Regions from separate parts of the Qipengyuania sp. JC766 genome, predicted to be linked through region 1. Evidence: predicted binding sites of a transcription regulator. Region 1 holds the regulator's gene; each other region holds the start of a gene.
The links. The regulator LexA, encoded in region 1, represses DNA repair genes until DNA is damaged. The targets are predictions, from matches to a motif close to GTTCCNCNCTTGTTCT.
Positions count from the first base shown of each region.

Region 2: the regulator LexA is predicted to act here: its motif matches at 1,245-1,260, upstream of AB1K63_RS02035 (UvrD-helicase domain-containing protein).
Region 3: the regulator LexA is predicted to act here: its motif matches at 1,231-1,246, upstream of AB1K63_RS01110 (S24 family peptidase).
Region 4: the regulator LexA is predicted to act here: its motif matches at 3,702-3,717, upstream of AB1K63_RS09730 (DUF3072 domain-containing protein).

Region 1 is NZ_JBFEFL010000001.1:616,835-622,283, forward strand. It holds gene gltX (glutamate--tRNA ligase) at 1-899, opposite strand, end outside; gene AB1K63_RS03035 (ComEC/Rec2 family competence protein) at 1,031-3,121, shown strand; gene lexA (transcriptional repressor LexA) at 3,150-3,845, opposite strand; gene moaC (cyclic pyranopterin monophosphate synthase MoaC) at 3,984-4,469, opposite strand; gene trpC (indole-3-glycerol phosphate synthase TrpC) at 4,620-5,405, opposite strand; gene trpD (anthranilate phosphoribosyltransferase) at 5,402-5,449, opposite strand, start outside.
Region 2 is NZ_JBFEFL010000001.1:407,228-412,676, reverse strand. It holds gene rsmD (16S rRNA (guanine(966)-N(2))-methyltransferase RsmD) at 1-502, shown strand, start outside; gene AB1K63_RS02040 (hypothetical protein) at 515-961, opposite strand; gene AB1K63_RS02035 (UvrD-helicase domain-containing protein) at 1,267-3,573, shown strand; gene AB1K63_RS02030 (glutathione S-transferase) at 3,633-4,262, shown strand; gene AB1K63_RS02025 (DEAD/DEAH box helicase) at 4,272-5,449, opposite strand, start outside.
Region 3 is NZ_JBFEFL010000001.1:227,632-233,080, reverse strand. It holds gene AB1K63_RS01115 (hypothetical protein) at 1-460, opposite strand, end outside; gene AB1K63_RS01110 (S24 family peptidase) at 525-1,181, opposite strand; gene AB1K63_RS01105 (hypothetical protein) at 1,290-1,478, shown strand; gene AB1K63_RS01100 (hypothetical protein) at 1,468-1,800, shown strand; gene AB1K63_RS01095 (aldehyde dehydrogenase family protein) at 2,159-3,592, opposite strand; gene AB1K63_RS01090 (D-2-hydroxyacid dehydrogenase) at 3,645-4,583, opposite strand; gene cysS (cysteine--tRNA ligase) at 4,580-5,449, opposite strand, start outside.
Region 4 is NZ_JBFEFL010000001.1:2,018,980-2,024,428, forward strand. It holds gene AB1K63_RS09710 (replicative DNA helicase) at 1-802, shown strand, start outside; gene AB1K63_RS09715 (cardiolipin synthase B) at 824-2,056, opposite strand; gene rpoZ (DNA-directed RNA polymerase subunit omega) at 2,165-2,509, shown strand; gene AB1K63_RS09725 (ParA family protein) at 2,710-3,441, shown strand; gene AB1K63_RS09730 (DUF3072 domain-containing protein) at 3,438-3,671, opposite strand; gene AB1K63_RS09735 (DUF3667 domain-containing protein) at 3,773-4,882, shown strand; gene AB1K63_RS09740 (hypothetical protein) at 4,884-5,449, opposite strand, start outside.

The DNA of each region.
Region 1 (5,449 bases):
TTGCCGACGCCTTCGAGCGTGAACAGCTCGATCGCTTCCTCGCGCGTGATCTCTTCCCGGTCGCCGTGCCCCCAGCCGAGGCGCAGCAGGTAATTGAACAGCGCTTCGGGCAGAATGCCCATCTCGTCGCGATAGGTTTCCGCGCCGGGCGCGCCATGGCGCTTGGAAAACTTGGCCCCGTCGCTGCCGTGGATGAGCGGGACGTGGGCATAGACCGGTTCCGGCCAGTCCATCGCGCGATAGATCGGCAGCTGGCGGAAGGCGTTGTTGAGGTGATCGTCGCCGCGAATGACGTGGGTCACGCCCATGTCGTGATCGTCCACCACCACGGCCAGCATGTAGGTCGGCGTGCCGTCCGCGCGCAGGATGATGTAATCGTCGATCTCGGCATTGGCGACGCGGACGCTGCCCTGCACCGCGTCCTCGATCGTGGTCTCGCCGTCCTGCGGCGTCTTCAGCCGGATCGTGTAGGGCACGCCCTCGGGCGCTTCGGCCGGATCGCGGTCGCGCCAGCGCCCGTCATAGCGCATCGGCTGCTTGGCTGCGCGCTGTTCTGCGCGCATCGCCTCCAGCTCTTCCGGCGTGGCGAAGCATTTGTAGGCATTGCCCGTCTCGAGCAGCGCGTGCGCGACTTTGGCGTGGCGCGCGGCGCGTTCGGACTGGAACACCGGGTCCTCGTCGAAGTCGAGGCCGAGCCAGGACAGGCCGTCGAGGATCGCGTCGATTGCGTCCTGCGTCGACCGCTTCTGGTCCGTATCCTCGATCCGGAGCAGCGCCTTGCCGCCGTGATGGCGCGCGAACAGCCAGTTGAACAGCGCGGTGCGGGCGCCTCCGATATGCAGGAATCCGGTCGGGGACGGCGCGAAACGTGTCACCACCTGTCCGGTTTCACTTGCCATTGATTGCACGTTCCTTTTCAAATCTCGTCATGCCCGGCAGCGAGACATTCGGCGTGCCCTTCGGGGGACCCGGCGAGGGGGCGGGGGGTGCCGATGCTGCGGTGCAGCGTCCTTGGCGAAGCAGGCTCCACTTGTCCAGTATCGCCGACAGGGCCGAAGCGTTCCTGGACCGGGCGGGATTCGATCGCGCGCCCTGGCTGACGGTCGCTTTTGCGGGAGGAATCGCGCTCTGGTTCACCCTGGCCGCCCCTTGGCAATGGTGTGCGGCGATCGGCGCGTGCCTGCTGCTGGCGCTCGGCGCTTTCGCAGTCTGGCGCGACCGGCCGGGCCGGGTCGAACTGCAGAAGGCGGTAATCGCCCTGCCGGTGATGGTCGCGCTGGGGATCGGCGTGGTCTGGGCCCGGTCGGAACTGGTCGGGGCCGAGGCGATCGACGGCCCGCGGGTGGAGCGGTTCGATGCGCGGATACTGGAGCGCGAGGAGCAGCCGGCGCAGGACCGGATCAGGCTGGTCCTCGCCATGCACGATTCCGAGGCGGGGGAGGCGCGCAAGGTGCGGGTCAACGTTCCGCTGGCCATGGCTGCGCCGGGCCTGCGCGAAGGTGTCGTCATTCGCCTGCGGGCGCGCCTTATGCCGCCGGCGCCGCCCATGCTCCCGGGCTCCTACGATTTCGCCCGGCGGGCCTGGTTCGAAGGTCTGGCCGCGACCGGCGCCGCCATCGGAAAGATCGAGATCGTGGAGGGGGCAGGCGCGGCGGACGGGCTGGCGCAAGTGCAGCGGTACCTGGCGAGCCATGTCCGCTCGCAGCTTGGCGCGTCGCCCGGCACCATCGCGGCGGCTTTCGCGAGCGGCGACCGGGGCGCGATATCCGAGGCGGACGAGGAAGCGATGCGCGATGCCGGGCTGACGCACCTGCTTTCCATCAGCGGGCTGCATGTGAGCGCGGTGATAGCGGCGGCCTATCTGCTGGCGCTGAAGCTGCTTGCGCTGTGGCCCTGGCTCGCCCTGCGGGTCCGCCTGCCGTTGATGGCGGCGGCGATCGGCGCGCTCGCAGGTGTCGGCTACACCTTGCTGACGGGCGCGGAAGTACCGACGGTGCGCAGCTGCGTCGGGGCCCTGCTGGTCCTGATCGCGCTCGCCATGGGGCGCGAGGCGCTGTCGATGCGCATGGTCGCGGTGGCTGCCTTCATCATCCTGCTGGTCTGGCCCGAGACGCTGGTCGGCCCGAGCTTCCAGCTGAGCTTTTCCGCCGTTCTGGCGATCGTGGCGCTTCACAACAGCGCGCCGGTCAAGGCGTTCTTGGCGCCACGCGAGGAAGGCTGGCTGGCATCGACCGGGCGCAAGGCGGTGATGCTGCTGGTGACGGGGCTGGTGATCGAGATTGCGCTGATGCCGATCGTCCTGTCGCATTTCCACCGGGCCGGCGTGTACGGCGCCTTCGCCAATGTCTTCGCGATCCCGCTGGTCACTTTCGGCTCCATGCCGCTGATCGCGCTGGCGCTGTTCGCAGACCTCGTGGGGCTGGGCGCGCCGTTCTGGTGGCTGGCGGGCAAGTCGCTCGACCTGCTGCTGGCGATCGCGCACTGGACGGCCGACCAGCCGGGCTCGGTCAAGCTGATGCCGGACATGGGGCGCGGCCTGCTGATGCTGTTCGTCGCGGGCGGGTTGTGGCTGGCACTGTGGAAGGGGAGGGCGCGGTTGCTCGGGCTCGTTCCGGCGGGCCTCGCGGCCATGCTTTACGCGCTGAAGCCTGCACCGGACCTGCTGATCTCAAACGACGGACGGCATGTCGGAATCGCGGGCGAGGGCGAGCGGCTGCTGATGCTGCGCGACACGCGCAGCGACTATGCGAAGGACAATTTCAACGAACTCGCGGGTCTCGACGGCGAGCCGGTTCCGCTGGCCGAATGGGAGAATGCCGAGTGCAGTCCGGATTTCTGCGTCATCACGCTCGAGCGAGCCGGGCGAAGCTGGTCGATCCTGATGGCGCGCAGCCGCAACATCATCGAGGAACGGGCACTGGCGGCGGCGTGCGAGCGGGCCGATATCGTGGTGGCGGACCGCTGGCTGCCGCGCTCCTGCCGTCCGCGCTGGCTCAAGGCCGACCGCAAGATGCTGGCGGAGGAGGGCGGCCTCGCGATCGACCTGTCGACGCCGTCATACTCCGCCGTTGCCGACACGCAGGGCGCGCATGGATGGTGGCGCGGCGAAAGCTTCCGCTGACCGCCGCGCCGACCGTCATCCGGCCGCGTCAGTGATAGCGGCGCAGCAGGCCTGCGAGCTTGCCCTGCACCTGCACCTGGCCCGGGTGGTAGACCTGCGGCTCGTAGCTCGAATTCGCCGGATCGAGGCGGATATTCCCGCCGTCGCGGCGCAAATACTTGAGCGTCGCTTCCTCGTTCTCGACCAGGGCGACGACGATCTCGCCGTCCCGCGCGGTGTCGGTCCGCTTCACGAGCGCATAATCGCCATCGAAGATGCCCGCTTCGATCATCGAGTCACCCGACACCTCGAGCGCGTAGTGATCGCCCGGACCGAGCAGCGCCGCGGGGACCGGCAGGCTCGACTGGCCTTCGATCGCCTCGATTGGCGCACCGGCGGCGATGCGGCCGTGCAGCGGGATCTCGATCACGTCGTTCGCCGGTTGCGGCATGCGCGCCGGCGGCGTGGTCGCCCGGTCCACCGCGTCCGATGCCGTGTCGTTGGCGGCGACGGTCTTCGTCCCGGTCACGTTTTCCGGCTGCTTGAGGATTTCCAGCGCGCGGGCCCGGTTGGGCAGGCGACGGATAAAGCCGCGCTCTTCCAAGGCGGAAATCAGCCGGTGAACGCCGGACTTGCTCTTGAGGTCGAGCGCTTCCTTCATTTCCTCGAACGAGGGGGAAATGCCGGTCTCTTCCAGCCGCTGCTGGATAAAACGGATGAGCTCGTGCTGCTTTGCCGTCAACATGGGGCCCTTGGCTCCTTGATTGCCTTTACGATCCATCCGCAAACCGCGAACGAATGCAGAACAATTAGGCAACCAATTCGGTTAGGTCAAGCGTTTCCGCCATTCCGGGGTGGATAGTGCGGAACAGGCGTTCCCCTTTCATCCCGCCGGCGCATCGTCCGCAATCCACGATCCGGACTTGCCGCCATGCTTTTCGAACAGCCTTATGGCCTCGATGGTCATGGACCGGTCGATCGCCTTTGCCATGTCGTAGATCGTCAGCAGCGCGACCGAGACAGCGGTCATCGCTTCCATTTCCACGCCCGTGCGCCCGGTCAGCGCGGCGGTGGCGGTGACCGCGATCGCTCCGTCCTCGAACGCGAAGTCGACCGTTACGCTGTCCAGTGCGAGCGGGTGGCACAGCGGGATCAAGTCGCCGGTCTTCTTGGCCGCCATGATCCCTGCGATGCGCGCCGTGGCGAGGACGTCCCCCTTTGCGGTATTGCCGTCGCGGATGGCGGCGAGCGCCGCCTCCGACATCCGGATGCGACCGCCGGCGACGGCGCGCCTTCCGGTCGCAGGCTTGCCGCCGATATCGACCATCCGGGCCGCGCCCGATTCGTCTAGGTGAGTCAGGTCAGGCATAGCGAAGCTGAACCAAGTTGACGGAGTTGACACAGTCCTGATGGCAAAACCCGACGGCCGTGAAGGGCCGGAATTGCGGCGGGCAGACGGGACGGGGCAGGGGCTTGCTCATGGATTGATCCTGACAGCTTCGCGCCCTGTAGGACAGGCCTATCCGTTCAGCAGGTCGCGGGTCGCCTGTGCGACATCGTCCTGCCGCATCAGGCTTTCGCCGACGAGGAAGCAGCGGATGCCGCTCCGGCTCAAGCGCTCGCAGTCGGCGTGGCTTGCGATCCCGCTTTCCCCGACCAGCATGGCGTCCTCGGGCGCACGCGCGGCCAGCCGTTCGCTTGTGCCCAGATCGGTCTCGAAACTACGCAGGTCGCGATTGTTGATGCCGATGAGGCGCGATTTGAGACGCGCGGCGCGCTCCAGCTCCGCCTCGTCATGCACTTCGACCAGCACGTCCATGCCGCGCTCCAGCGCCGCCGCCTCGAATTCGGCCAGTTCGCCATCGGACAGTGCCGCCACGATCAGCAGGACCGCGTCCGCGCCCAGCGCGCGCGATTCCGCGATTTGCCAGGCATCGACCATGAAATCCTTGCGCAGGACCGGCAGGGCGCAGCTCTTGCGCGCTTCGATCAGGTAATCGTCATGACCCTGGAAATAGGGTTCGTCGGTCAGGACGGAGAGGCACGACGCACCGCCATCGGCATAATCCATCGCGTGCTGGTGCGGACGAAAATCGGGCCGGATCAGTCCCTTGGAAGGCGAAGCTTTCTTGATTTCCGCAATCAGCGCGAAGCCATCCGCCGATTTTTGCGCCAGGGCGTCGGCAAATCCGCGCGGCGGGGTGGCGGCAAGTGCGGCCCGGTCCAGGTCCTCGATTGTCGCGCGCGCCTTTCGCGCCGCGACCAGTTCGCGCTTCGCGGCGCAGATTTCTTCCAGCCTGTTCATCCGACCATCTCTATCCAGCGCGCCAGCAGATCGCGCGCGCGCCC
Region 2 (5,449 bases), 210 kb from region 1:
GGCTCCGAAGGGAGAAACCACCCGGCCCACCGCGGACCGGACGCGCGAAACCCTGTTCAGCATGCTGGCAAGCCGATTGGGCTCGTTCGAGGACCTGAGCGTGGCGGACCTGTTCGCAGGGTCGGGCGCGATGGGGCTCGAAGCCTTGTCGAGAGGGGCCGCACACTGCCTGTTCGTGGAGCAGGACCCCGATGCGCTCGATGCGCTGCGCAAGAATGTCGCCGGACTGGACGCCAACCGCAGGGCGACGGTCAGCGGCGGGTCGGTCATGTCGCTGGGGCCAGCAAAGGCTCCGCACGACCTGATCCTGCTGGATCCGCCCTACGGCACCGGTGCGGGGTCCGTGGCGCTCGACCGCCTGGTGCGGCTGGGCTGGATCGGGCCGGCCAGCTGGGTCGCTCTGGAGACGTCGCGTACGGAGGATGCCGACATAAAAACGCTCGCAGTCGAAAGCGAGCGCAAGGTCGGCAAGGCGAAGCTTACCTTGCTCCGCCTTGCCTAATTGGCTGGCCGATTACATCGGTTCGGCCGTTCCTTCATCCATGGTATCATCGTCGGTCACGCCGTCATCTTCCATGGTGGTTCCATTCGCCTGAGCTTCGGCCTGTGCCTGCTGCTCGGCAACACTGGCCCAGGCAGCGACACGGTCTTCGGAGGACAGTGCCATCAGGGCCATCCGGCTCTCATCGGTAAGGGTCCAGAAGGTTTCCTGCTGGTCCGGCGTCAGCGTCCAGTAATAGGACTGGGTGGTCGCGGGCCAACCATCGTACTGCCCCTGCTGTTCGGCAGTCCAGCCATCATAGATCGTCTGCTGTTCCGGCGTCATCGAGGACATGGTGTCCGCGGTCATCGGGGCCTCCATGGTGTCCGGGGCGGTCGTCTGTGCGTCCTGGGCCGAGACAGCCACGGGAGCGATCGAGAAACCGACAACGGCAGCAATCGCAAACTTGTAGGTACGCATGATCTTTCCTTTCATTCGCTCTGCCCCTGCTCGGGCAGTCGGAGAATAAATGGACCGGACCGCAGCGCGGTTCCTCCGGTCATCGCTGCCGGGGGGCAAACCGCCGGCAAATGTGGCGAAATAGCGACGAACCTCCGATTTGGTTGATTATCAGCGGGTTAAAGACGCTGCGACGCCGCACCGGCCCATTTCTCATCGATTTCAAGCGCCTTCGTCCCGACAGCCTGCTTGTTCGAGCGGCTTTTCACAGGCGCACCGCTTAGCGGTTGCGCGCATTTGCGTTGTTCCCTACCTGTTCGCCTGACATGGCAGACCCAGCGTATCTCCCCGCGGCATCCGCCGATCCGGTTCCGCCCTACGCGGCGCGACTGAACCCTCCCCAGCGCGAAGCAGTCCTTACAACCGAAGGCCCCGTGCTGATGCTGGCCGGCGCCGGGACCGGCAAGACCGCCGCCCTGACCGCCCGCCTCGCCCACCTGGTAGCCATGCGCCTCGCCTGGCCGAGCGAGATCCTGTGCGTGACTTTCACGAACAAGGCGGCGCGCGAGATGCGCGAGCGGGTCGGTCATCACATTGGCGGCGCGGTGGAAGGCATGCCCTGGCTCGGCACCTTCCATTCGATCTGCGCCAAGATGCTGCGTCGCCATGCCGAGATCGTCGGCCTGGAACCGAATTTCACCATCATCGACACCGACGATCAGCTGCGCCTGCTGAAGCAACTGATCGCGGACGCCAATCTGGATGAGAAGCGCTGGCCCGCGCGGCAGCTTGCGGGCCTGCTCGACCGCTGGAAAAACCGCGGCCTGAACCCCGCCGACCTCGACGAACTGGACAACGAGAGCTTCGCCAACGGGAAAGGGCGCGCGCTATACGAAGCTTACCAGAACCGGCTGAAGAAGCTGAACGCCTGCGACTTCGGCGACCTGCTGCTCCACATGCTCAACATTTTGCGGAACGAGCCGGAAATCCTCGCCCAGTATCACGCGCGCTTCAAATACATCCTGGTGGACGAATACCAGGATACCAACCAGGTCCAGTATCTATGGCTTCGTCTGCTCGCGCAGCAACGCAAGAACATCTGCGTGGTCGGGGACGATGACCAGTCGATCTATTCCTGGCGCGGCGCTGAAGTGGCCAATATCCTGCGTTTCGAGAAGGACTTTCCCGGCGCGAAGGTTATCAAGCTGGAGCAGAACTATCGCTCCACGCCGCACATTCTTGCGGCCGCGTCGGGGCTGATCGATGCCAACCGGACCCGCCTCGGCAAGGAACTCTGGACCGAGGCGAACGGCGGTGACAAGGTCCGCGTCGTCGGCGTCTGGGACGCGCCGGAGGAAGCGCGCCGCGTCGGTGAGGAGATCGAACAGCTCGAGCGGCAGGGTGCCAGCCTGGACCAGATCGCCATCCTCGTGCGCGCGCAATACCAGACGCGCGAATTCGAGGACCGGTTCATCCAGCTGGGCCTCAATTACCGCATCATCGGCGGCTTCCGATTCTACGAGCGCGCCGAAATCCGCGATGCCCTCGCCTATCTGCGCGTCATCGCGCAGCCACAGGACGATCTCGCGTTCGAGCGCATCTACAATACGCCGAAGAGAGGCCTGGGCGCCAAGACGCTGGAGAAGATGCACCAGCACGCGCGGCGCACCGGGCTGCCGCTCGCTGCGGCCTCGCTCCAGCTTGCCGACAGCGATGAGCTTCCTAAGCGCGCCGGGAACACGATCGCCGCCCTAATGCGCGATTTCCTCGGCTGGCGCGAACTGGCGGAAACGCTGGCACCGGCCGAATTGCTGCGCCAGGTTCTCGATCACACGGGCTACAACGAGATGCTCGAGAAGGAGAAGTCGAGCGAAGCGAAAGGCCGGCTCGAGAACCTTGCCGAGCTCGCCCGGGCGATGGAAGAGTACGATACGCTGCCCGACTTCCTCGAGCACGTGAGTCTGGTGATGGACACGGATCGCGGCGAGGATGTCGAGACCGTGACGATCATGACCATGCACGCCGCCAAGGGGCTCGAATACGACAATGTGTTTCTTCCCGGCTGGGAGGAAGGCGTCTTCCCCAGCCAGCGCGCGCTCGACGAAGGAGGGCTTGCCAGCCTCGAGGAAGAACGCAGGCTGGCCTATGTCGGGATCACGCGCGCGCGGAAGCGGTGCACCATCCTTCACGCAGCAAACCGCCGGGTGTACGGCACTTGGAACAGCTCGATACCGAGCCGCTTCGTCGACGAGCTTCCGGACGATCACATCGAGACCGAGACGACGCTGACAGGGGGCGCCTCGCTATGGCGCGCGAACTGGTCGGAAACCGAGGATCCCTTCGCTCACGTGAACACCGCGCGGCCTGATCGCAGCAATGCGCGTGGTCCCGGCTGGCAAAGGGCGCTCGCCAGCGGTTACGAGACCGCTCCCGCACGGGTTGCGGAAAGCAGGCGAAGTGCCGCCAGCTTCGCCGCCAAGCCGCGCACGGACATCGCAGTTGGCGCACAGGTCATGCATGACCGCTTTGGCGCCGGCATCGTGCTGGACCAGGAAGGCAACAAGCTCGAGATCGAGTTCGAAGATGTCGGGATCAAGCGCGTCATCGACAGCTTCGTACGCCTCGCGGACTGAAACGTTAGCGGGCGAAACATTCGGGAATGCGGTGCATTGGTCGGGCAAAGGAGAAGCCCATGACCAGACTCTACACGATGCCCGGAACCTGCTCGCTGGCAGCCAATATCGCGGTGGCCTGGCTCGATGCCCCCGTGGAAATCGCCAACATGGAATATGGCGATCACAAGAAGGACGAGTACCTTTCGATCAATCCGAAGGGCAAGGTTCCCGCCCTTCAGTTCGATGACGGCGATGTCCTGACAGAACTCGCGGCGATCCTGGCCTATCTCGGCGCGACTTACGGAACGCAGGGATACGCGCGGGACGAGCGCTTGGGTTATCGCGAAGCGGAAGCCCTGTCCTTCATGACCAGCGAGGTGCATGCCAGCTACGGTCCACACTTCGCCGCGCAGGCCTTTGCCGAGAGCGAGAGCGCGCAGGAGGAAGTCAAGAAGAAGGCGTACGAAACACTAGCCGGTCACTACGAACGCCTGAACGCCAATCTGGAAGAGAATGGCGGCCAATGGTACCTTGGCGAGAAGTCGTTCGCCGATGCGTTTCTATACGTGCTCGTTCGCTGGCTCGACCAGACGCCGATTAAGCTAGACGATTATCCTTCCCTGAAAGCGCATCGCGATCGCATGGAAGCAGATGACGGGGTTCGCAAGGCGCTCGCCAGGCAGGACATGGAACCGCAGGGTTCCTGACGAACCAGCTCAGATTGCGCTGACGCTCAGGAAGTCCGGCTGCGGGCCGTTCCATTCGCCCACTGCGGACGGCTCGTCGCGGTCGTCGCTACGCTTCCGAAAGGATTTCTCGCGACGGGGCGCCTTAGGCGCCTCGTCGTTCTCCGGCTGCGACTTCTGACGCGAGCGCCTTGGCTCTTCCTTCGCCGGCTCCGCTTCGCGCAGTTCGACGCGCACGTCGTTCTTGCCGAAGACCTGTACCTCTCCGCCGGTCAGTTTCTCGACATTCGCGATCGCTTCCGCGTCCTCGTCTGTCACGAAGGTGAATGCTCGCCCCTTCGCCCCCGCACGGCCTGTCCGGCCGATGCGGTGGACATAATCGTCGGGATGCCAAGGCGTGTCGTAATTGAAGACGTGGCTGACGCCCTTGATGTCGAGACCGCGCGCGGCGACGTCGCTGGCGACGAGGATATTGACTTCGCCCGCCTTGAACCGCTGCAATTCCTTGATGCGACTGGACTGATCCATGTCGCCGTGGATCTCGCCGCTGGCGAAACCGGCCCGCTGCAAATGCTTATTGAGTTCCCGGACGGTCGTCTTGCGGTTCGCGAATATGATCGCCGTCTCGACCAGATCGTTGCCCAGCAGCCATTCGAGCGTGTCGCGTTTCTGGCGCGGCTTCACCGGAACCTTGAACGCTGTGATGTTCGCATTCGTGCTGGCCGCGCGAGTCACTTCGATCCGCTTGGGATTGTTCAGGAACTTCTTGGCCAGCTTCTCGATCGGCGGCGGCATGGTCGCGCTGAAAAGCATGGTCTGCCGCCCTTCGGGCAGCTTCGAGCAAATGAACTCGATGTCCGGGATGAAACCCATGTCGAGCATCCGGTCGGCTTCGTCGATCACGAGCAGTTCGCAGCCGCTCAGCAGGATCTTGCCCCGTTCGAACAGGTCCATCAACCGGCCTGGGGTTGCGATAAGGACGTCGACGCCCTCGTCCAGCGCCTTTAGTTGATCGCCCATCTGCACACCGCCGATGAGCAGCGCCATCTTGAGGTCGTGGTTCACCCCGTATTTCTCGAAGTTCTCGGCGACCTGCGCGGCAAGTTCGCGGGTCGGCTCGAGGATCAGCGACCGCGGCATCAGCGCCCGGCGTCGGCCCGAAGCCATGATGTCGATCATCGGCAGCACGAAGCTGGCCGTCTTGCCCG
Region 3 (5,449 bases), 390 kb from region 1:
GCGGACGGACCTGCATCGCCGTGGCGCGGGTTTTGCTCTGCATGTAGCGGAAACGAGCGAGCCAGAACGTGGACGGAATGAAGCCCTGTTGATGGCCATCCTCCAGAATGGCTTCCCATTTATCGTTGATCTTTTCTTCGAAAAGCAGCTTCGAAAGCTCGACCGATGCAGGCCAGGACCCGGCCATCTGGGCCTTGTACAAATGGTGCTCCGCCCTCTCCAGGTCGTGGTACTTCGTCGTCAGCCCCTGATAACAGTAACCCAGCCAGCGGTCCGCGAAAATGGACCCCTCTTCCGATAGAATATGAAGTTCGGCCATCGCCGCCTCGGGATCGGACGAGATGAGTGCGGCCGCCGTGTCCTCGCGGGCGCGCAGCGCTTCGTCCCCCCATGGCTCCCAGCCGCCCGAATTATCGTTTTCCCAATCGTAAGACCGGAGCAAGATTGACTTGGGCCGCATGCTCGGCGGGCAGAACCGGTCGCACAGCCATCGACATAACCGGCATTTCATTCGGATCGCCTCCTCACACTCGCCCGCCCTTCCAGACCACGCGGCCGATGATGTCGATTTCTCCGGCGGAGACCTCGATCGGCGGGTAGGCTTTGTTGGCGCTCACCAGCAGGAAGCGGCCCGCGCCTCGGCTGGAGACGCGCTTGACCAGCAGGGCCTCTCCGTGGCGCAGGACGTAAATACCGTCCTGGAAGGGGCGCGGGGTGCGGTCGACGAGGACTTCGTCGCCGTCGCGCAGCACCGGCTCCATCGAATCCCCTTCCACCGTGATCGCGGACAGCTGCGCATCGCCCAGCCCCTGCTCGCGCAGCCAGCGGCGGGAGAAGCGGAAGCCGTCGAACGCCTGTTCCTCCGCCGCCAGCGCGCCCGGGCCGGCCGATGCGCCCAGCGGCAGGCGCGGCACGTCTACCCAGTCCCCGCGACTCGCGCGGCGTGAGGATTTTTCCTCCGGCCCGCCCAGCTCCGTTTCCGCCACGCCGAAGAATTCCGCCAGCGTCCGCCGGTCGTCCTCCTGCAGGCGGCGCGGCGTTCCGCGCGTCATAAACTGCTGAAGATACGCGCTATTCTTTCCCAGCATTTCGGACAGGCCCTTGAGGCTGACGCCGCGCACCTGCGCCAGATCGTGCAGGCGCGCGCGGGCAATCATCTCGTCACGGGTCATGTCGCTCATCGAATTTCCATAGCGATAGGAATTTTCCTAGACAAGTAGGATTTGGTTTGTTCCATATTTGTTCCTCGCAGCGCGAGCCTCGATTCGTCAGCCAAACAAGGAACATCCATGCTCATCCGGTCCATCGAGAAATTCCTGCGCAAGCACGACATGCCGCCCACCAAATTCGGGCGGCTCGCCACACGCGACCCGCGTTTCGTCCACGACCTCAGGCGTGGCCGCACGCCCGGCACGCCGATGGAGCGGCGGGTCGAAACCTTCATGCGCGCCTACCAGGAGATGGCCGATGCACGGTAGGTTCGTCCCCCGCTCCGCCGGCGAGAAACTGCGCCGTGCCGTCATGGCACTGGCGGGCGATCAGGCCGAACTGATCGCCCACGCCGAACGCGCGTGGGCCAGCATCACCTTTGCCGGATCGCGCCATACGCTCGAGCTGGTCTTTACCGGCGCGCCGGCGGTCGAAGCCGGCGAACGGTTCGTGGCGCTGCTCCCCGACCACGAATTCGCGATTGCCGGCCGGCTGGTCGCTTCGGCGGACGTGGTCGCGGTGGACCACGTCCTGCTGCCCGCCCCGCGAATGACCGTCACGTGCGAAATCCTGCTGCTGGAGGATGCGTGACTGATCCCCGGAGCGAAAGTCACACCTGCGGGCCGACAGGGTGTGTCGTCGCGCTTGGCCTGCCGGGGCACCTGCGAATGCAACCCCTTGCTATTACGGAATTATCCGGATTTCGGCGCATGTAGCAGATGCTCACAAACCGTCCGTTCCCCCTTTCGTTTCAAAGGCATACAGCGGTCCATGTCCGGTTGACAGCGGGGCCGATGACGGGCCTACCTGCAATCGGGGAAGAGAGAGGCAACCATCATGAAACTCGCGATCGTCGGACTGTTCGGGTTCCTGCTGTGGGCAACGGGGGCGACGGCGCAGGTCTTCTGACCGCGCGCCGCCCGGCCAGTCCGTCCGACAATACGCCCCGTCACCCGCGCCGGATGACGAGGTTGCGGATCTCCGTCATGTCTTCCATCGCGAAGCGCACGCCTTCGCGCCCCAGCCCCGAGTTCTTCACCCCGCCATAGGGCATGTTGTCCACGCGGTAGCTGGGGATCTCGTTCACGCAGATGCCGCCGACTTCCAGCCGGTCCCACGCGTCCAGCACCTTGAACAGGTCGCGCGTGAAGATGCCTGCCTGCAGGCCGAACTCGCTGCGGTTCACTTCCGCCAGCGCCTCGTCGAAATCGGAGAACTTCATCAGCACCGCCGCCGGACCGAAGGCCTCCTCGTTGACGATCTTCGCGTCCCGGTCGACATCCTCCAGCAGGGTCGCTTCCAGCATCAGCCCGTCGCGCCCGCCGCCGCACAGGAGCGTTGCACCGTTCGCGACCGCCTCGTCGATCCAGCCCTTCAGGCGCTTCGCATCGTCCTCGTCGATCATCGGGCCGATGAAGGTGTCGCGGTCCTTGGGGTCGCCTGCCTTCAGGCTCTTCGCTTCCTCCACCAGCATGTCGCGGAAACGGTCGTACACGTCCTCGTGGATCAGGATGCGCTGGACCGAAATGCAGCTCTGGCCCGACTGGTAGTAGGTGCCCTTGATGACCCGCTGCAGCGCATCCTCCAGGTCGGCGTCGTGGTCGATCACAACCGCGGCATTGCCGCCCAGTTCCATCACGACCTTCTTCTTGCCCGCCTTCGCCTTGAGTGCCCAGCCGACCGCATCCGACCCGGTGAAGCTCAGCAGTTTGAGGCGTTCGTCCACCGTGAACAACTCCGCCCCGTCGCGCGAGCAGGGCAGGATGGAGAACGCGCCTTCGGGCAGGTCGGTTTCGGCCAGCACCTCCCCGATGATGAGCGCGCCCAGCGGCGTCTTGCTGGCAGGCTTGAGAATGAAGGGGCAGCCGACCGCGATCGCCGGCGCGATCTTGTGCGCGGCAAGGTTCAGGGGGAAGTTGAACGGGCTGATGAAGCTGCACGGGCCGAGCGGCACGCGCTTCCAGATGCTCTGGTATCCGCGGGCGCGCTCGGAAATGTCGAGCGGCATGACCTCGCCGCCCAGCCTGACGGACTCCTCCGCCGCGATCCGGAAGGTGTCGATCAGGCGGGTGACCTCGCCCTCGCTGTCGCCGATCGGCTTCCCGGCCTCGACGCACAGGGCGTAGGCCAGCTCGTCGAAGCGTTCCTTGAACCGGTCGACGCAATGATCGAGCACGGCCTTGCGTTCGTAGCTGGCCATGCGCGCCATCGGTTCGGTCGCCTCGACCGTGCCGACGATGCCCCGGTCGATGATCTCCGGCGTGGCGAGCGCGGTGCGGAAGGCGACTTCGCCGGTAAACTTGTCCGTCACCGAAAGGTCGGTGTTGGGCTGCTCCGCCTTGTTGCACAGGTAGAGGGGATAGGTGTCGGCGAGCTGCGCCATGGGAGTCTCCTTCGTTCGAGACACCAACGGCGGCCCCGCCCCTGCCGTTCCTTCAATATCCCAGCCGCAAGTCCATCTGCGGGCTCACCGGCTCGCCCGCCTGCCACCGCGCGAGGTTCTCGATAAACCGGTCCGCGCTGCGCTTGAACATGAGCGTCTGTGCCCGGCCCGAAAGATGCATGGTGACCTGCGCGTTCTCAAGCGACCAGAGCGGGTGGTCCTGCGGCAGCGGCTCGGGGTCCGTCACGTCCAGCAGCGCCGCCTCGATCCGCTTCGTGCGAAGCGCCTCGACCAGCGCGTCCTGGTCCACCACCGTGCCGCGCGCGATGTTCACCAGCACGGCCTCGCGCTTCATCGCTGCGAGTTCCTCAGCGCCGATCATGCCCTCGGTTTCCGGCGTCGCCGGGACCGCCAGGATGATCCAGTCGAACTCGCCCAGCCGATCGCGCCACTCGTCCGGGCCGAGCGTGCCCGGCCCCGGGGAACGGCGCACCACGGTAACCTCCGCGTCGAACGCGGAAAGGCGGCGTTCGACTAGCTTGCCGATCGCGCCATAGCCGAGGAGCAGCGCCTTCGATCCGGCGAGCTCCCGCTTGCCCGGGCTGTCCTGCAGCCACTCGTGCCGGTCCTGCGCGCGCACGACGTCGCGGTAGCCCTTGGCATGGGCCAGCATCAGCATGACCGTGTATTCGGCGATGGTGATCGCATTGATGCCCGCACCGTTGGTCACCACCACGCCGCGCTCGGCGAGGATATCCAGCGGCAGGAAATCGAGCCCGGCATAAATCGAGTTCAACCAGCGAAGCCGCGTCGCCGCGCGCGCGACTTCCACCATCGGTTCTGGCTGCTGGAAATCGAACCAGCCGATCTCGGCCTCTGGCGCCAGTTCCAGCGCCTCCTCCTTCGACATGAACCAGCGTGCCTCGATCCCGTCGGGCAGGCGCGGCTCGACCAGCGGCCGGATCAGCGAAGAGAGGACGGCAACGGTCACAGCGCCCACTCCCAGCCCAGCGGGTCGCCGTCCATGACCTCGACACCCTTGCCGGCAAGCTCGGCACGGATCGCATCGGATGTCGCGAAATCCTTCGCGGCGCGGGCTTCCCGGCGGCGGACGAGCTGCGCCTCTATCTCCTCCTCGCGCAGTTCGGCACTGGCAGGCCGCAGGCGCAAATCGGTACGTGACAGGGCGAACAGCTCCAGCCCGAGCACCGCATCCATTTCCTCGACGACGGCGCGTTTGACCGATCCGTCGACCTTCTTGACCGCGAGTGCCTCTTCCAGCGCCACGAGCGCGATGGGCGTGTTGAGATCGTCGGATACGGCTACGGCGAACTTTTCGCGGAGAGGTGCGAACTTCGGATGCTCCGGACTTCCCGCCCCGTCCTCCTTCAGCCGCTCCGCCGCCATCACCATGCGCTTGAGCCGGGTCAGCGCCGCACCGAGCCCATCCCACGTGAATTCGAGTTCGCTGCGGTAGTGGGCCTGCAGGCAGAGGAGGCGATATGCGAGCGGATGGAAACCCCGGTCGACCAGTGCCTGGAGCGTCAGGAACTCGCCGCTCGACTTGCTCATCTTGCCCAGTTCGCCGCTGCGCCGGTCGACCAGGAAGTTGTTGTGCATCCAGATGTTCGCGCCCGATTTCTCGGAGCAGTTGTGGGCCTGGTTCTGCGCGATCTCGTTCGGGTGGTGGATCTCCCTGTGATCGATCCCGCCGGTGTGGATATCGAACGGATGGCCGAGCAGCTCGGCGCTCATCACGCTGCATTCGATATGCCAGCCCGGCGCCCCGCGGCCCCACGGGCTGTCCCATTCCATCTGGCGGGTTTCCCCGGAGGGAGTCGTGCGCCAGATCGCGAA
Region 4 (5,449 bases), 1.4 Mb from region 1:
GTTCAACTGCGCGGATCGGCTGCTGCGCGACCGCCGCGACGGGATCGAGGAGGAGAAATCCGCCGGTGCCGGCGTCGCCCTGTTCAGCCTGGAAATGTCGAGCGACCAGCTCGCCACGCGTATCCTGGCCGAACAGGCGGAAATCAGTTCCGAAGCGCTGCGCATGGGCAAGATCAGCCGCGACGATTTCCAGAAGCTCAGTTTCGCCAGCCAGCGGCTGGCCGAACTGCCGCTGTTCATCGACGATACGCCCGCGCTCACCATCGCCGCGCTGCGCACCCGCGCCCGGCGGCTGAAGCGCAAGCACGACATCGGCCTCATCGTGATCGACTACCTGCAGCTGTTGCAGGGTTCGGGCCGGGCGACCGACAACCGGGTGAACGAGATTTCCGAGATCAGCCGCGGCCTGAAGACGCTGGCCAAGGAACTGCAGGTCCCGGTGATCGCCCTGTCCCAGCTCAGCCGCGCGGTGGAACAGCGCGAAGACAAGCGCCCGATGCTGTCGGACCTGCGCGAATCGGGATCGATCGAGCAGGACGCCGACATGGTCTGGTTCATCTATCGCGAGGACTATTATGTCGCCGCGCGCGAGCCCAAGCGCCCGGTGGAAACGGACGACGCCAAGACGCACGAGGCACACGCGGCCTGGATGGCGGAAATGGAACGGGTCTTCGGCCTTGCCGAACTGATCGTCGCCAAGCAGCGCCACGGCGCAACCGGCAAGGTGCGCCTGCGCTTCGAACCGCGCATCACCCGCTTCAGCGACCTCGCCGAAGGCGAGATGGACGGCGGATACGACTGAGGTCTGCCGGAGGTCCGGGCCTCAGAGCCCGAGGTTCAGCCGCCGCGACACCGTGTAATCGAGCACGGACACCAGCAGCCAGCTCGCCCGCCAGCGTATCCGGTTCCACAGGGTCGCGCGCCTGGCGTGCAGCTCCGGCGTGATCGCGCGCGAGGCCTCGATCTGGTGGTCGACGAATTCGCGCATCCGGTCCGCCAGCGCCGCATCGCGGATGCGCAGCATGATTTCCAGGTTCAGGTAGAGGCTGCGCATGTCGAAATTCGCGCTGCCCACATACACCACGTCGTCCATCACGATCAGCTTGGTGTGCAGCTTGCACGGCGTGAATTCCCATATTTCCACGTCGCGCTTCAGCAGCTTGGCGTAGAGCGACCGGCTCGCCCCGATGGTGGCGTTGTTGTCGCTCTTGCCCGCCATCACCAGCCGCGCTTGGCCACGCTGCGCGATCCGGCCGATCCGTTTGAGCGAGGACTTTCGCGGCGAGAAATAGGCCATGACCATATCCAGCCGGCTCGCCTTTTCCAGGTCCTCCCGCACGCAGCGCGCCCATGTGCTGAGCCCGCCGGTAGGCCCGCCGACCAGCCACTGCGCGTCCCCGTCGGACCACTCCCAGTCGCTGACCGTGTCGCGGATCGCGCGAAAATGCGCGCCATCGTCGTCGGTCCATTCGCGCAACCGTTCGAACCAGCGGGACAGACCGTCCACCGCCGACCCTTCGATAGCGACCGCGATGTCGTTCCAGCCATTGGCGGCGGGCGGCGCGAAATAGTCGTCCGAGATGTTGAAGCCGCCGAACATGGCGCGTTGCCCGTCCGAGATCACCATCTTCTGGTGGTTGCGGATGAGGTATCGCTGGCTGACCCGGTCGCTGAACCGGTAGACCGCGGCGCCGCCCGCGCGCAGCGGGGCAAGGAATTCGTCGCTCGCTTCCGCGCCGAACCCGTCCAGGATCAGGCAGACCGCGACGCCGCGCCCCGCCGCCTCGGCCAGCGCATCGCGCAGCGCCGTGCCGATCGCGTCCTCGGCAAAGATGTAGAAACAGAGGTCGAGCGTGTTCCTTGCCGACGCGACAAGGTCCAGCAGCGCCTCGCGCCGGTCCGCTCCGCCGGGAAGGATTCGCAAGGACTGGCCCGCGGCCTCGAGCGCGAAGGGCGCGGGATCGGCATAGCCTTCGCCCCCCGGCACGGCCGAACCGGCGTCCGCGTGCATCCGCACGTCCGTATCGGACGCTTCGACTGGCCCCCTCGAATTCATCCGTACCCGCATAGGACCCTCTCGCGGAGCGGGCAAATCCTTGACTTTCGGCGGTCCGCAAGCTAGTTGCGCGTCAATCCTGAAAACCTACTTTTTTGGAGTGCCCCTATGGCGCGCGTTACCGTCGAAGATTGCGTCGACAAGATTCCCAACCGTTTCGATCTCGTCCTGCTGGCCGCCCAGCGCGCGCGGGAGATTTCGGGCGGTGCGGAAATGACCGTCGATCGCGACCGGGACAAGAACCCCGTCGTCGCCCTGCGCGAAATCGCCGAACAGACGGTGAAGCCCAAGGAACTGCACGAAGCGGTCGTCACCAACCTGCAGAAGATCCTGCCGGACGACGAGGACGATGCGGATGAAGTGGCATCGCTGAGCCAGTCGGCCGAAGCCCTGCGAATCACCGCGTCGGCCCCGACCCGCTCCACTTCCGTCGGATCCGATTACGACGGCTGATCGGGCCCGACCCCGAAGCGAATCACGAAGGCCGCCCATCCGGGCGGCCTTTTTCGTTTCGGGTCCATTCTCTTCGAGCCGATTTCTGTCCGACATCGGGGCAGCGTTCAGCCTGCGTCGATCCGCGCTTGTCTTTTGTCGTGCATCGCGCACATCCAGCGAAGGCGCGCGCGGCACGAGAGAGGCTTTCGAACACCATCATGGCGGTCATCGCGATCTACAGCGTCAAGGGCGGGGTCGGAAAGACGACCTTCGCGGTCAACCTTGCCTGGTGCTCCGCCGCGATTTCCCGCCGCACGACCCTGCTCTGGGATCTCGATGCCGCGGGCGGGGCCGGCTTCATGCTGGGGATCGACCCGAAAAAGAAGCGCAGCGCGGACGAAGTCATCGCGCGCGAAAGCGATCCGGCGAAGCTCATCAAGTCCACCGGGTACAAGGACCTGGACCTGCTGCCGGCGGACGATACGCTACGCGCGCTCGACCGCCAGTTCGACCGGCTGGGCAAGAAGAAGCAGCTTGCCAAGATCACCGGAACGCTGGGCCGGACCTACGAACGGATCATCTTCGATTGCCCGCCGGTGCTGAACGAGACGAGCGCGCAGGTGGTCCGCGCCGCCGATCTCATCATCGTGCCCCTGCCGCCCTCACCGCTGTCGTCGCGCGCGTTCGATATCGTGGTGGACGAGGTGAAGGAGCAGACCAAGAAGCACCCGCCGATCCTGCCTGTGCTGTCCATGCTAGACCTGCGCCGCAATCTCCACCGCGAGGCACGCGAGCAGAATCCGAAATGGCCCGCCATCCCGCAGGCGAGCGCGATCGAGCAATGCGCGGTGCGCCGGGAGCCGGTTGGGGCGTTCGCTCCCCGGGCCGCCGGCGCGCGCGGTTTCGCGCAATTGTGGACCGCGATCGAGCGGAAGCTGGCGAAGCTTTAATGCCCGCGGCCGGTTTCGGCCTGCAGTTCGTCGATCATGCGCGAGGCGTCCGCCTTGCTGAGGTCCGTCTTGTAATCGTCCGGCCGTCCGGCTTCCTCGCACAGCGTCTTGAGATAGCTCGCCTGCGCGCCGGTCATGCGCTCGTCGCCGGTGGTCCAGTTGTCCGGATCCTTCTGCGCGTTGGATACCGGATCGGCCTTGGGATGGTCTGTCGGGGTGGGGGCAGTCATGGGTAATCTCCTTTCCCACCGAACGTCCATGTTCTATTTCTGTTCCGGCTCGACCGCACCCCTTCCGGTTTGGTAAGGGCCGGGGTGGAGGAGACGGGGGAATGAACGATCTGCCGGATGCGTTGGGCACGGCCGCGGAAGGCGGACTGTATGCGCGCGCTGTCGATGGCCCCGCCGGCTCCCGCCCCGACGGCACGGGGCATTTCGCGGAAGGGAACTGCCTCAATTGCGGGACTGCGCTGGTCGGCAGCCATTGCCATGCCTGCGGGCAGCAGGCGCACTTGCACCGGACCATCGGTGCCTTCCTGCACGATCTCCTGCATGGCGCGCTTCATTTCGAGGGCCGGATCTGGACCACGCTGCCGATGCTGCTGCGCAAGCCCGGGGAACTGACGCGCCGCTATATCGAGGGGGAGCGGCGCCGCTTCGTGTCGCCAATGGCGCTTTTCCTGTTTTCCATCTTCCTGATGTTCGCCGTGTTCCAGGCGATCGGTTTCACCACGCCGACCACGCTGAACGGCCCTTCGCGCGAGCAGATCGGTTCGGCCATCGCGGAAGACATCGGCGAGATGGAAGAAAGGCTGGCCGGACTGGATGCCGATCTGGCCGACCCGGATACGAGCGCGGAGCGGCGCGACCGCCTGACGGAACAGCGCACGCAGATGGCAGCCGAGCTGGACGCGGCGCGCGCGGCGACTTCCAATCCCTTCATCCAGGGGATGCTGGACGGATCGGGTAATGGCAACACCGGCGGCGGGTTCACTCCCACCGGCGACACGGGCGTCGGCTTTCTCGACAAGCTCAACACCAAGTGGCGCGAGAACCCGGGGCTGATGCTCTACAAGCTGCAGGCGAACAGCTACAAGTTCAGCTGGCTGCTGATCCCGCTGTCGATCCCCTTCGTCTGGTTGCTGTTCGCGTGGAAGCGGCGCTTCCGCGCCTACGACCACGCGGTCTTCGTGACCTATTCGCTGTCCTTCATGTCGCTGCTGTTCGTCGCGGTCTCGATACTGGGGACGCTCGGGCTGGCGAGTATCTGGAGCTTCACGATACTGACCACGGTCGGATCGGCGCATCTCTACAAGCACCTGAAGCACAGTTACGGCCTGTCGCGCTTCTCCACCGTCTGGCGCTTCCTGATGCTGCTGTTCTTCATCCTCGTGATCGTGCTGTTGTTCGTGCAGATCCTGGTGGTGCTGGGCGCGTTCTAGGTCACGCGCCGCAGCGCTCGACCTGCCGCGGCACGACTTCCTCGAAACTGCACAGGGCCTGCCCGTCGGCGGCGCACACGGTCCCGCTGCCGATCGTGCTGCATTCGTAGGAGAGGCCTTGTGTGCGCGCTTCCAGCCCCTGCCCGCCGACCGTCTCCACAAGGCCGCCGCAAACCCGCTCCGCCTCTTCCAGCGCGCGGGCCTGCGCATCGGCCTGCGCCGCGGGACGCCCCGCCAGCGGACGCGCATCGCCGATCCCGGCATAGAGCGGGAGCGTCTGCGAGGTCGGCGAAAACGTCTCCCGCTCTTCCACGCTGCGCCCGTCGAGCAATGCGCGCGCCTCGTTGGCGTAAGCGCCTTCGGGATGGCGCGAGAGGAACAGGCGCAGGTCCTTGCAACTGCCCGGCTCCCGCCCATCCCATGCGGCCTGCTCCTGCGCCGAGGCCATGTCGGCAAAGCCCAGCCCCTGGTAGAGCGCGATCATGCTTTCGGTGAAGGTGAGGAAGCCGATGACGGGCAGCGCCAGCGCGGAAAAGACCACTGCGAGCTGGCGCATCAGCAGCTTGC